DNA from 3 places in the Clostridium nitrophenolicum genome. Region 1 is predicted to be linked to each of the others. Evidence: riboswitches for the same ligand, from Rfam matches in the RefSeq annotation. Region 1 holds a riboswitch; each other region holds the start of a gene.
What was found. Region 1 has a riboswitch for thiamine pyrophosphate ahead of thiC (phosphomethylpyrimidine synthase ThiC). Riboswitches for the same ligand answer to the same signal wherever they lie in the genome.
Positions count from the first base shown of each region.

Region 2: it holds a riboswitch for thiamine pyrophosphate, as region 1 does, so the genes downstream of both, purF (amidophosphoribosyltransferase) here and thiC (phosphomethylpyrimidine synthase ThiC) in region 1, are expected to answer to the same signal.
Region 3: it holds a riboswitch for thiamine pyrophosphate, as region 1 does, so the genes downstream of both, thiW (energy coupling factor transporter S component ThiW) here and thiC (phosphomethylpyrimidine synthase ThiC) in region 1, are expected to answer to the same signal.

Region 1 is NZ_AP042469.1:4,517,381-4,520,670, reverse strand. It holds gene ACZ5N4_RS21440 (HD-GYP domain-containing protein) at 272-1,333, shown strand; TPP riboswitch at 1,407-1,505, shown strand; gene thiC (phosphomethylpyrimidine synthase ThiC) at 1,652-2,965, shown strand; gene ACZ5N4_RS21430 (hypothetical protein) at 2,982-3,290, opposite strand, start outside.
Region 2 is NZ_AP042469.1:3,043,610-3,046,899, reverse strand. It holds gene ACZ5N4_RS14455 (MFS transporter) at 21-1,187, shown strand; TPP riboswitch at 1,251-1,362, shown strand; gene purF (amidophosphoribosyltransferase) at 1,498-2,844, shown strand; gene ACZ5N4_RS14445 (PilZ domain-containing protein) at 2,910-3,290, shown strand, end outside.
Region 3 is NZ_AP042469.1:1,537,728-1,541,017, reverse strand. It holds gene ACZ5N4_RS07155 (hypothetical protein) at 1-141, opposite strand, end outside; gene thiM (hydroxyethylthiazole kinase) at 232-1,029, opposite strand; gene thiW (energy coupling factor transporter S component ThiW) at 1,007-1,576, opposite strand; TPP riboswitch at 1,888-1,992, opposite strand; gene ACZ5N4_RS07140 (Rossmann-fold NAD(P)-binding domain-containing protein) at 2,362-3,290, shown strand, end outside.

The DNA of each region.
Region 1 (3,290 bases):
GAGCGGGTAGTCATCGGATAAACAGGAATAAAAAATTAGAAAATGAGCTGCCTTTCAAAGGCGGTTCATTTTTTATAAAAAATAGTGCACTTATAATTATATTTGCAGTATAATTAAATATATAATTATAGCATTACAGGTAAAAGTAGAGACATATTTAGCATATATTTGGGTATAGTGTCATATTATCTATTATTATTCTCATATAAAATATTATATAATTATTTACAGAAACAATATTTGTTAGCAAATTTAACTTTCGAGGTGAAATATGAAGCTGGAGATTATAAATAGATTAGAAGGAAATGAAGTATTAGGTAAAAATATATTCACTAATGATGGAAGAGTTTTATTAAGAGCAGGTACGGTGTTAAATAATAATTACATTAATAAAATGAGAGAACTGGGAATATTTTATGTATATGTAGAAGATAAAAGGTTAGAGGATGTTGAAGTAGAAGATGAAAATGTCAGCAGATTAAAGCAGACAACTATGGAATGTATGTCAAGGATGATGAAGAATATAACTGTCGTTTCTGATAAAAAGATAATGTCAGATTATCAGAAAATTGTTGATGAACTTATAGATTATATAGGTACAAGTGCAGATATAAATAAAAGCTTATATGACATCCAAACAAATAGCAACCAGACCTACGTGCATAGTATAGATGTTTGTGTTATGGCAACTTTTATAGGACATGCTATGAGAATGGACTCCAATTCAGTAAAAGAGTTAGGACTAGCTGCTGTTATGCATGATATAGGCAAAGCTCAGCTGCCAAAGAGTTTGTTAGAAAAAAAAGGAAACTTAACAAAAGAAGAGTTAAATGAATTTAAGGAACACCCTTATATAGGAGCTAATATTCTGAGAAAGAATATCAGAATTCCTGGGACAGTAGTTAGAGCAGTTCTACAACATCACGAGAGAATGGATGGTAAAGGATATCCTTATGGTTTAGAAGGCAAGAGTATATCAAAATATGCTCGTATAATTACTATAAGTGATGTGTATGATACTATAGCAAATAGCGGGGATTATAAAAAAACTTTCAGTCCAAATGATGCCTATGAGTTAATATTAGCAGGAAGTGGTACAATTTTTGATGAAGAAATAGTCAAGATATTTAGAAAATCCTTTTCAGTTTATCCTCTAGGCTGCTGTGTTAAGTTATCAAATAATGTTGAAGGATATGTAGTAAGGCAGAATGAAAATTTTCCTGACAGGCCTGTAATAAGAGTTATATATGACGCTGAAACAAGAAATGATATAGAACCTTATGAAATCGACTTAGTAGAGAGTATAAATTTAGTAGTAAAAAGTGTAGTTTAAACAAATATATTCTAATCCTTTACAAAGGTAATATATTGAAGTATAATTTTTATGTAGAAATAAATAGAGCCTTTGTATTTGCTAGGTGTGCCGTTTGGCTGAGAGGGCGTTTGCCTAAACCTTGGAACCTGATGTAGTTAACACTACCGGAGGGAAGCAATAGTGTAAATTAGTATATTCTTTGGATTTTACATGAAAGCTTATCTTTTGGTAAGCTTTCATTTTTTTTATTAGAAATATATTTAAGTTAAAAAGCCAGCATTACATATGGGGATATTTATGAACTACTAAAATTATATAAAAAGGAGACCGAAGATTATGAACTATACAACACAGATGGATGCTGCTAAAAAAGGCATCATTACAAATGAGATGAAAGTAGTTGCAGAAAAGGAACATATGGATGTTGGTCAATTAAGAGAGCTTATAGCTGAAGGAAAAGTTGTCATACCTGCGAATAAGAATCACAAAGCATTAAGTCCTGAAGGAGTAGGACAAGGTTTAAGAACAAAAATAAATGTTAATTTGGGAATTTCAAAGGACTGCTGTAATGTAGATGCAGAAGTTGAGAAGGTACAAAAAGCTATAGAAATGAAAGCAGAAGCTATAATGGATTTAAGTTCCTTTGGGAAAACTGAAGAGTTCAGAAGAAAGGTAGTAGAAATAAGTCCAGCAATGCTAGGCACAGTTCCAATGTATGATGCAGTAGGCTTTTATGATAAAGAACTAAGTGATATAACTTCAGAAGAATTTTTAAGAGTAATTGAAAAGCATGCTAAAGATGGAGTTGACTTCATGACTATTCATGCTGGTATAAACAGAGAAACTGCTCAGGTTTTTAAAAGGAATAAAAGAGTTATGAATATAGTTTCTAGAGGAGGATCACTTTTATATGCATGGATGGAACTTAATAACAAAGAAAATCCATTCTATGAATATTTCGATAAGGTTCTAGATATATGTGTAGAATATGATGTAACTATAAGTCTTGGAGATGCTTGTAGGCCAGGCTGCCTTGCAGATGCTACAGATGCCAGCCAAATTAAAGAACTTATGATTTTAGGTGAGTTAACAAAAAGAGCCTGGGAGAAAAATGTACAGGTTATGATAGAAGGACCTGGACACATGGCCTTAAATGAAATAGCCTCCAATATGATTTTAGAGAAGAAGCTATGTCATGGAGCTCCATTCTATGTTTTAGGACCTTTAGTTACAGATATTGCCCCAGGGTATGACCATATAACAAGTGCTATAGGAGGGGCTATTGCAGCAGCAAATGGTGCAGATTTCCTATGCTATGTTACTCCAGCAGAACACTTAAGACTTCCTAATCTAGAAGATATGAAAGAAGGTATTATTGCGAGTAAAATAGCTGCCCATGCTGCAGATATAGCAAAAGGAGTTAAAGGTGCTGAAGAATGGGATTTAGCTATGGCAAAAGCAAGACAGAAGTTAGATTGGGAATCAATGTTTGAACTTTCTATAGATCCAGAAAAAGCAAGAAGGTATAGAAGAGAATCCACGCCAGAACATAGTGATAGCTGTACTATGTGTGGAAAGATGTGCTCCGTAAGAAATATGAATAGAGTTATGGAAGGCAAAAATGTAAACATATTAAGGGAAGAGGACTAAAATATAGATGCCTCAATTACTTTCTGAGTAGTTGAGGCATCTTTCCTGTTAAGGCATATATGAAATCTTCATTTGGTTTTATGATCCATTTGCTATTTTGTTCATATAAGGTTAGCTTAGCTGTATTAGTAGTTTTAGGACAACCTTCACTATTTAAAGTTTTAGTTACATACTCTACTGCGGCCTTTACAGCTTTACTCTTAATTTTTTGCTTTTCACTTTCATTAGCACTACTATATTCAGGTATTATAGGCGTTATTATATTTGACATTACATCGTTATAAATATTTAGAAGGTCAGGTGAAGTAATTTCCACTTCAACAAC
Region 2 (3,290 bases), 1.5 Mb from region 1:
TGCATTTATGGAGGAATTTTATGAGTAACGTACAAAGCAAAAAGAATCGAGCAAGAAATATTACAGTATTCGCTACATTTTTAGCATTTATGGGCATAGGTGTTGTTGATCCTATATTACCAATAATTGCAGAACATATAGGTGCCAGTCCTTGGCAGGTTGAAATGTTATTTACAGCATATATTTTAACTATGGCAATTATGATGATTCCATCAGGAATTTTAGCTAATAAATTAGGTAATAAAAATATGATGTCAATTGGATTAGGTCTAGTTACACTGTTTTCTTTATTATGTGGAATTTCAAATGGAATTCCTGCACTTTCAATTTTCCGTGCAGGTTGGGGACTTGGAAATTCAATGTTTTTTGCTACAGCAATGATTTTATTAATTTCATTTACAGATGATGCAAATGATGCAATAGGTTTATACGAGGCTGCAATCGGTCTTGGAATGGCTGGAGGACCTCTACTGGGAGGAGTTTTAGGTGGATATTCTTGGCGTTATCCATTTATGGCTACTTGTATTCTTATATTCATTGCCTTTATTTTAGTTAGCTTTTTTGTTTATGAATCTAAAGATAAAAGTAAGCGCAAAATAGCTGGTGGTAAAGAACTATTAAAATTAATTAAATACCGTCCTTTTATTAGTGTAGCAATGTCCTCTATGTGTTATTATTACGGATTCTTCGTAATATTAGCTTATTCACCACTTGTTATAAAAGTTTCACCTATTCAATTAGGTTTTGTGTTCTTTGGTTGGGGATTAATGCTTGCTTATGGTTCAGCTATTCTTTCCCATAATCTAGAGAAGAGGTTTAGTCCTAAGATTATTCTACCGTATAGTTTATTATTATTTTTTATTTTTACTGGATCTCTATTCTTTATGAGCAACCTATATGGGAAAATCATACTAATTATTCTATCAGGTCTAGTTTCTGGATTAAATAATGCATTATATACTAGTCATATCATGGAAGTATCTCCATATGAAAGAGGCATTACTTCAGGAGCATATAATTTTGTTCGTTGGCTTGGAGCTGCTATAGCACCTGTTTTGTCTGGAATATTAGGACATGCATTTTCACAGCAACTTCCTTTTGCAGTAGCTAGTTTTATCACTTTATTAGCAATTGGTTTAATCACAATAAAACCTCAGCAGGAGAAGGAATTAGAAAATGCAGCATAGATAAACAGAATATAAATTGAATAAAAAGATTTCCTATGGTACTATTAGATAATAAAAGTGAATAAAAAAACACAGGGGAGTTGGATTGGCCAACTGAGAGTAAGAACTTTAATTCTTTGACCCTAAATACCTGAACTGGATAATGCCAGCGTAGGAAGTTGTTTTCATAACGTGTCTAAGAAGATGTTAATTTAAAAACACAGATCCTATGGATTTGTGTTTTTTTATTTTAAAGAAGCACATTGAAAATCCTATGCTTTGAAAATCAGGTAAATAATTATAGAATTTAAAAGATAGGAAGTGTGCAGGTATGAATAGCAGTAAACAAGTAGATAAAATTGAAGATGAGTGTGGTGTATTTGGGATTTTAGGTGATGAAATTCTTGATATATCTTCTTTGTTATATACTGCACTTAATGCTCTGCAGCATAGGGGGCAAGAAAGCTGTGGTATAGCTGTTGCTGATAGTGACAATATAAGTTGTTATAAGGGGATGGGACTTGTTTCTAATGTTTTTAATAAAGGAAATTTTAGCGAGATTACAGGTAATTCAGCAATAGGGCATGTACGATATTCAACTTGTGGAGATAGTAATATAATAAATGCGCAGCCCATAATAAGTGGGAGTATTGCAATTGCCCACAACGGGAATTTAACAAATGCTAAAGAGCTGCGAGCTAATTTAGAGGCAAAAGGTGTGAAATTTAATACCACAACAGATTCAGAGGTAATATTAAAATTAATAGAAAACAGCGAGTGTGAAACACTAGAAGATGCAATATTAGAGGTTATAAAACAAATAGATGGAGGATATTCAGTATTGCTTTATACTGGAGAAAAGCTATTTGGATTCAGAGATCCAAAGGGAATTAGGCCACTTTGTATAGGAACACTTAATAACTCCTTTGTTTTATCCTCTGAAAGCTGTGCACTAGATTCTATTAAGGCTGAATTAATAAGAGATGTATATCCTGGAGAAATTATTACAATAGATTCTACTGGAATGAAATCAATAAATTATTGTAAAAAATTTAAGCACTCAATTTGTGCTTTTGAGTACATATATTTTGCTAGGCCGGATAGTATAATTGACAGAGTAAGTGTCTATCAATCAAGAATTAATGCAGGAAGAGCTCTTTGGGATGAATGTCCTACTGAATCAGATATAGTTATAGGCGTTCCTCAGTCTGGAATTTTGTCTGCCATTGGATTTGCAAAGTCATCTAGTATTCCCTATGATGTAGGATTTGAAAAAAATGAATATGTAGGAAGAACTTTTATTGAACCCTCTAAAAAAATAAGGCAAGCTAACCTGGAACTTAAACTAAATGTGATAAAAGACTCCGTTAAAGGCAAGAGAGTAATTGTAGTGGATGACTCTATTGTGCGAGGAACTACAAGTAAAAGAATTGTACAATTATTAAGGAATGCAGGCGCAAAAGAGATACATTTTAGAGCTGCTTCTCCTATTATAAAATATCCGTGCTTTTGGGGAATCAATACTTCTAATAGTCATGAGTTAGTCGGTTCTAGATACAGTATAGATGAAATAAAAGATCTCATTGATGCTGACAGTTTACAATATCTAAGTATTGAAGGTTTACTGAAATCTATTGGTAAGAAGAAAGATATTTGTCTTCAATGCTTTATAAAATAGAAATATTTCCATTTTTACTGTATAATATAAACTACATATTTATGCTGTTAAGGGGATGTGGCTAGATGGTGGATAAATTTGTTAACTTGAATTGTTGTAATAAAGTGCTTCAGTTGATGCACGAAAGTAGAAGCTGTACAGGGGTTATAAAAACCGTTTACAAGGAATGTATTCTTGTAAGCGTCGATTATTATGAGCATTTTATTTTTCCAGTAGATAAACATATAGAACTTATAGTATTACAAGAGAATGAACTGTTTCTTTGCAAATCAACTGTTTTAGGAATAAAAAACAATGAAGAATACATACATCTTGTACTAAGTCCTCCTAAGATAATAAGACTTATTGACAGAAGAATGTACCATAGAATTCCAATTAACTTGAAGATTTCATACCTACCTTTAGCTGCAGGTATTCATTATTACTCAATATCAGATATATCAACT
Region 3 (3,290 bases), 2.8 Mb from region 1:
CTGCTGTCTATAAAATCCTTCTAACTCTTGTCTGTAAAAAGTATTAAATGGACATTGAAATTGATGTCTAACACTATATGGGCAGTAATGTATTATATTAGGGCATGAATCACTTTTATCATTATTTCTATAGTTACTCATTAAGTAACCTCCTTAATTTTTAGTCCCTTTATCATAATATTTCAAATAAAATAAAATGTTACATGCCCTTTATAAAAATATTATTTCTTTTTATTTTAATTTACATCTTATTTTTTTTATTATTATATCATCAGAAATACTAAATATATTATCTATAAGCTCAGTTCTGAAACTTCCAGTCCCCTTAACATGCTGAGAAAGTTCACCACATATTCCCATAAGAGCTATTGCAAGAACAGTGCTCTCCAGTATACTTCCAGAAGAAATATAGCTTGCTATAAGGGCGGTAAGCATACATCCTGTTCCTGTTACCATTGAAAGCATTTCACAACCATTTGTTATTAAATACGTATTAGTACCGTTTGTTATTATATCTACCACTCCTGTTACTGCAATAACAGAGCCCGTTTGCAGCGACAATGTCTTTAGCATTTCTATATTTTCATCAAAATTTTGCTCTGTTACAACATCACATGCTCCAACATCAATTCCTTTTGCATTGCTTTTTATACCACAGATTGCTTTTATTTCAGACATATTACCCTTAATAACACTTGGACGACACTCTGAAATAAATTTCTTTGCATAATCTAGGCGAAGCTTACTGCAGCCCACACCTACAAGGTCAATTACTTGTGGAATTTTATTTTCAAAAGCTGTTTTACCTGAAATCAACATAGATTCCATTCTGATATCCGTTATATTTCCAAGGTTAACCCCAAGAGACTTAGAAACGAAGGTAATTTCAGCAACCTCTAAAGGATGTTCAGCCATGATAGGTTTTGCACCTACAGCAAGCATCATATTTGCGCAATCATTTATTGAAATTGGATTTGTGATGCAGTGAATAAGAGGTTTATTTGATTTAACACTCTGTCTTATTTGCAATAGGTTGTCTATTGTTACTTCTTGGTTTATCATAAACTTTCGCCCCCAAACGTCTCTGAATTTTTGCAAGCATCCCTGTTCTGCTTAATGCTCCCAAGAAAACAAATGCAATTGTTCCTCCAATAAGTGTGGCCATAATAAATGAAGGAACATAAAACATCCATGTAAGCCCTGTTCTGCCCCAAATAAGTGTCATGACAGGATATGAAACTATAGCTCCTATAATGCCAGTTCCTATAACCTCACCTATAGCCGCAAAAATCAAATTACCTTTAGATGCTCTATATAAAATTCCAGACAAAGCGGCTCCAAAAACTGCACCAGTTAAAGCCAGTGGTGGAATTCCCATGAGAGCCATTCTTATTACACCAATCAATGTAGCACAAAGCAGTGAATACCAAGGTCCAAGAATAACAGAACATACTATGTTAATAAAATGCGCCATAGGACACATTCCTTCAACACGAAGAATCGGTGAAATTACAACTCCCATTGCTACCATCATTGCCAGCATAAGTTTTTTTAATAGTTTTGAGTTTCTTTCCATAATAAAAACCTCCCTAATAATATTTATTTTCCAAAATGTCATACAGGAAATAAATACCACTAACAAGGCATAGTTTTAGCGTAACTAAATAGCAATTTCCTATATGACATAGGTCATACCGGTCGGTCGAAGCTCAAAAGCTTCCTCTCACCTTGAAACACAAGTTCCCTCGCTATTTAGTTGTACTTTGCCATAAAGCGCAGGGTGCTCCCCCTCCGCTTATCAAAGATATACTCCTTGAAGCATAATAAAAAAATGGAATACACCGAGTAAGGCATATCCCATTTATACTCATAAAAATATAAGCAAATAGTATAACTAAAATATTTCCTTACGTCGGCATTATCCGAATCAAGTTATGGGTCGAAGTATAAACTTCCTCTCAGCCTGCAGTGCAAGCTCCCCTTTTCAGGAAAATTATATCATATGTTTTTGTTAAATTCAACATAACCTGCAAATACCATAGTTATGTTCCTTTGTACTTACAAAAATAGAGTTTTCTTTACAAAGTAACAACTTTATATTATAATTAAGTTGTTAGATTCAAATTTATGGTATATAACCTATACAAAAATTCATTTATAGATATCAAAAGAACACTTCTTCTGTCAGTGAAGCGATAAAATCTAATCTATAAGCAATAAACAATCTTTTAGTCATAAGTAAAAGAATGACTATATGAATCTATTAATCCTTAAAAAGTTGTAAGAATTCGAGTAAAATATAAATTTCATGACAAAAATTCGATTGAAATTTTCACTAAATTAAGATGGAGGTATAAAAATATGAAATTAGGTCTTATCATTCCAAGCTTTCCCGGTGAAAGACGGGTAGCTTTATTGCCTGAACATGTAGATAACTTTAATAACGAACTTATAGTAGAACATAATTTTGGAATGAGCTTAGGCATAAGCGATGAAGATTATGAAGCAGTAGGCTGTAAGATCGGATCTCGAGAAGAAATCTTTTTAAATTGTGATGCGATATTTTCTCTAAAACTCATTGGTGAACAAGATTATAAATACTTAAGGAAAAACCATATGATCATTGGCTGGACCCATCCATTTGGATCCGGAAAAAAATTCATGGAAGAACAAGCTAATATTAAAGATTTAATTATAGTTGATTTAGACAACATACATCCTACTGTTTATTACAAAAATACAGCTAAAAGAATAGACTGGATTCCACCAAACTTTGTAAAGGATAACAGTTTTATCGCTGGTTATTCTTCTACTCTACACGCTTTACTTAATTTTGGTGATATTCCTGATAACAATACAAACATTGCTATACTAGGATCAGGGAATGTATCTCAAGGAGCATTTTGTGCTATTTCTAAATTTAGCAATAATATTACGCTATTTTACAGAAAAACTATGGATCAATTTATAAGTTCTTCTCATAAGTTTGATATTATAATAAACGGCATCGAGTTAGATAAAGCTGGTTTACACATATTAACTCTAGACCAACAAAAAAAATTAAAGAAAAATTGTTTAATAATTGATGCTTCTGCAAATGCAGGTAAAGCAATCGAAGGAAGTGTAAACACTTCAATAGATGACCCAATATATAAAAAGAATGACGTTTACTACTATGTAGTAAATAATTCACCTTCAATTTTATTTAGGCAGGTCAGTTCAAAAATAAGTAAAGCTTTTAGCGAAAATGTTTATAAAGAAGACGTTAAAATATTTAAAGACTTAGTAAT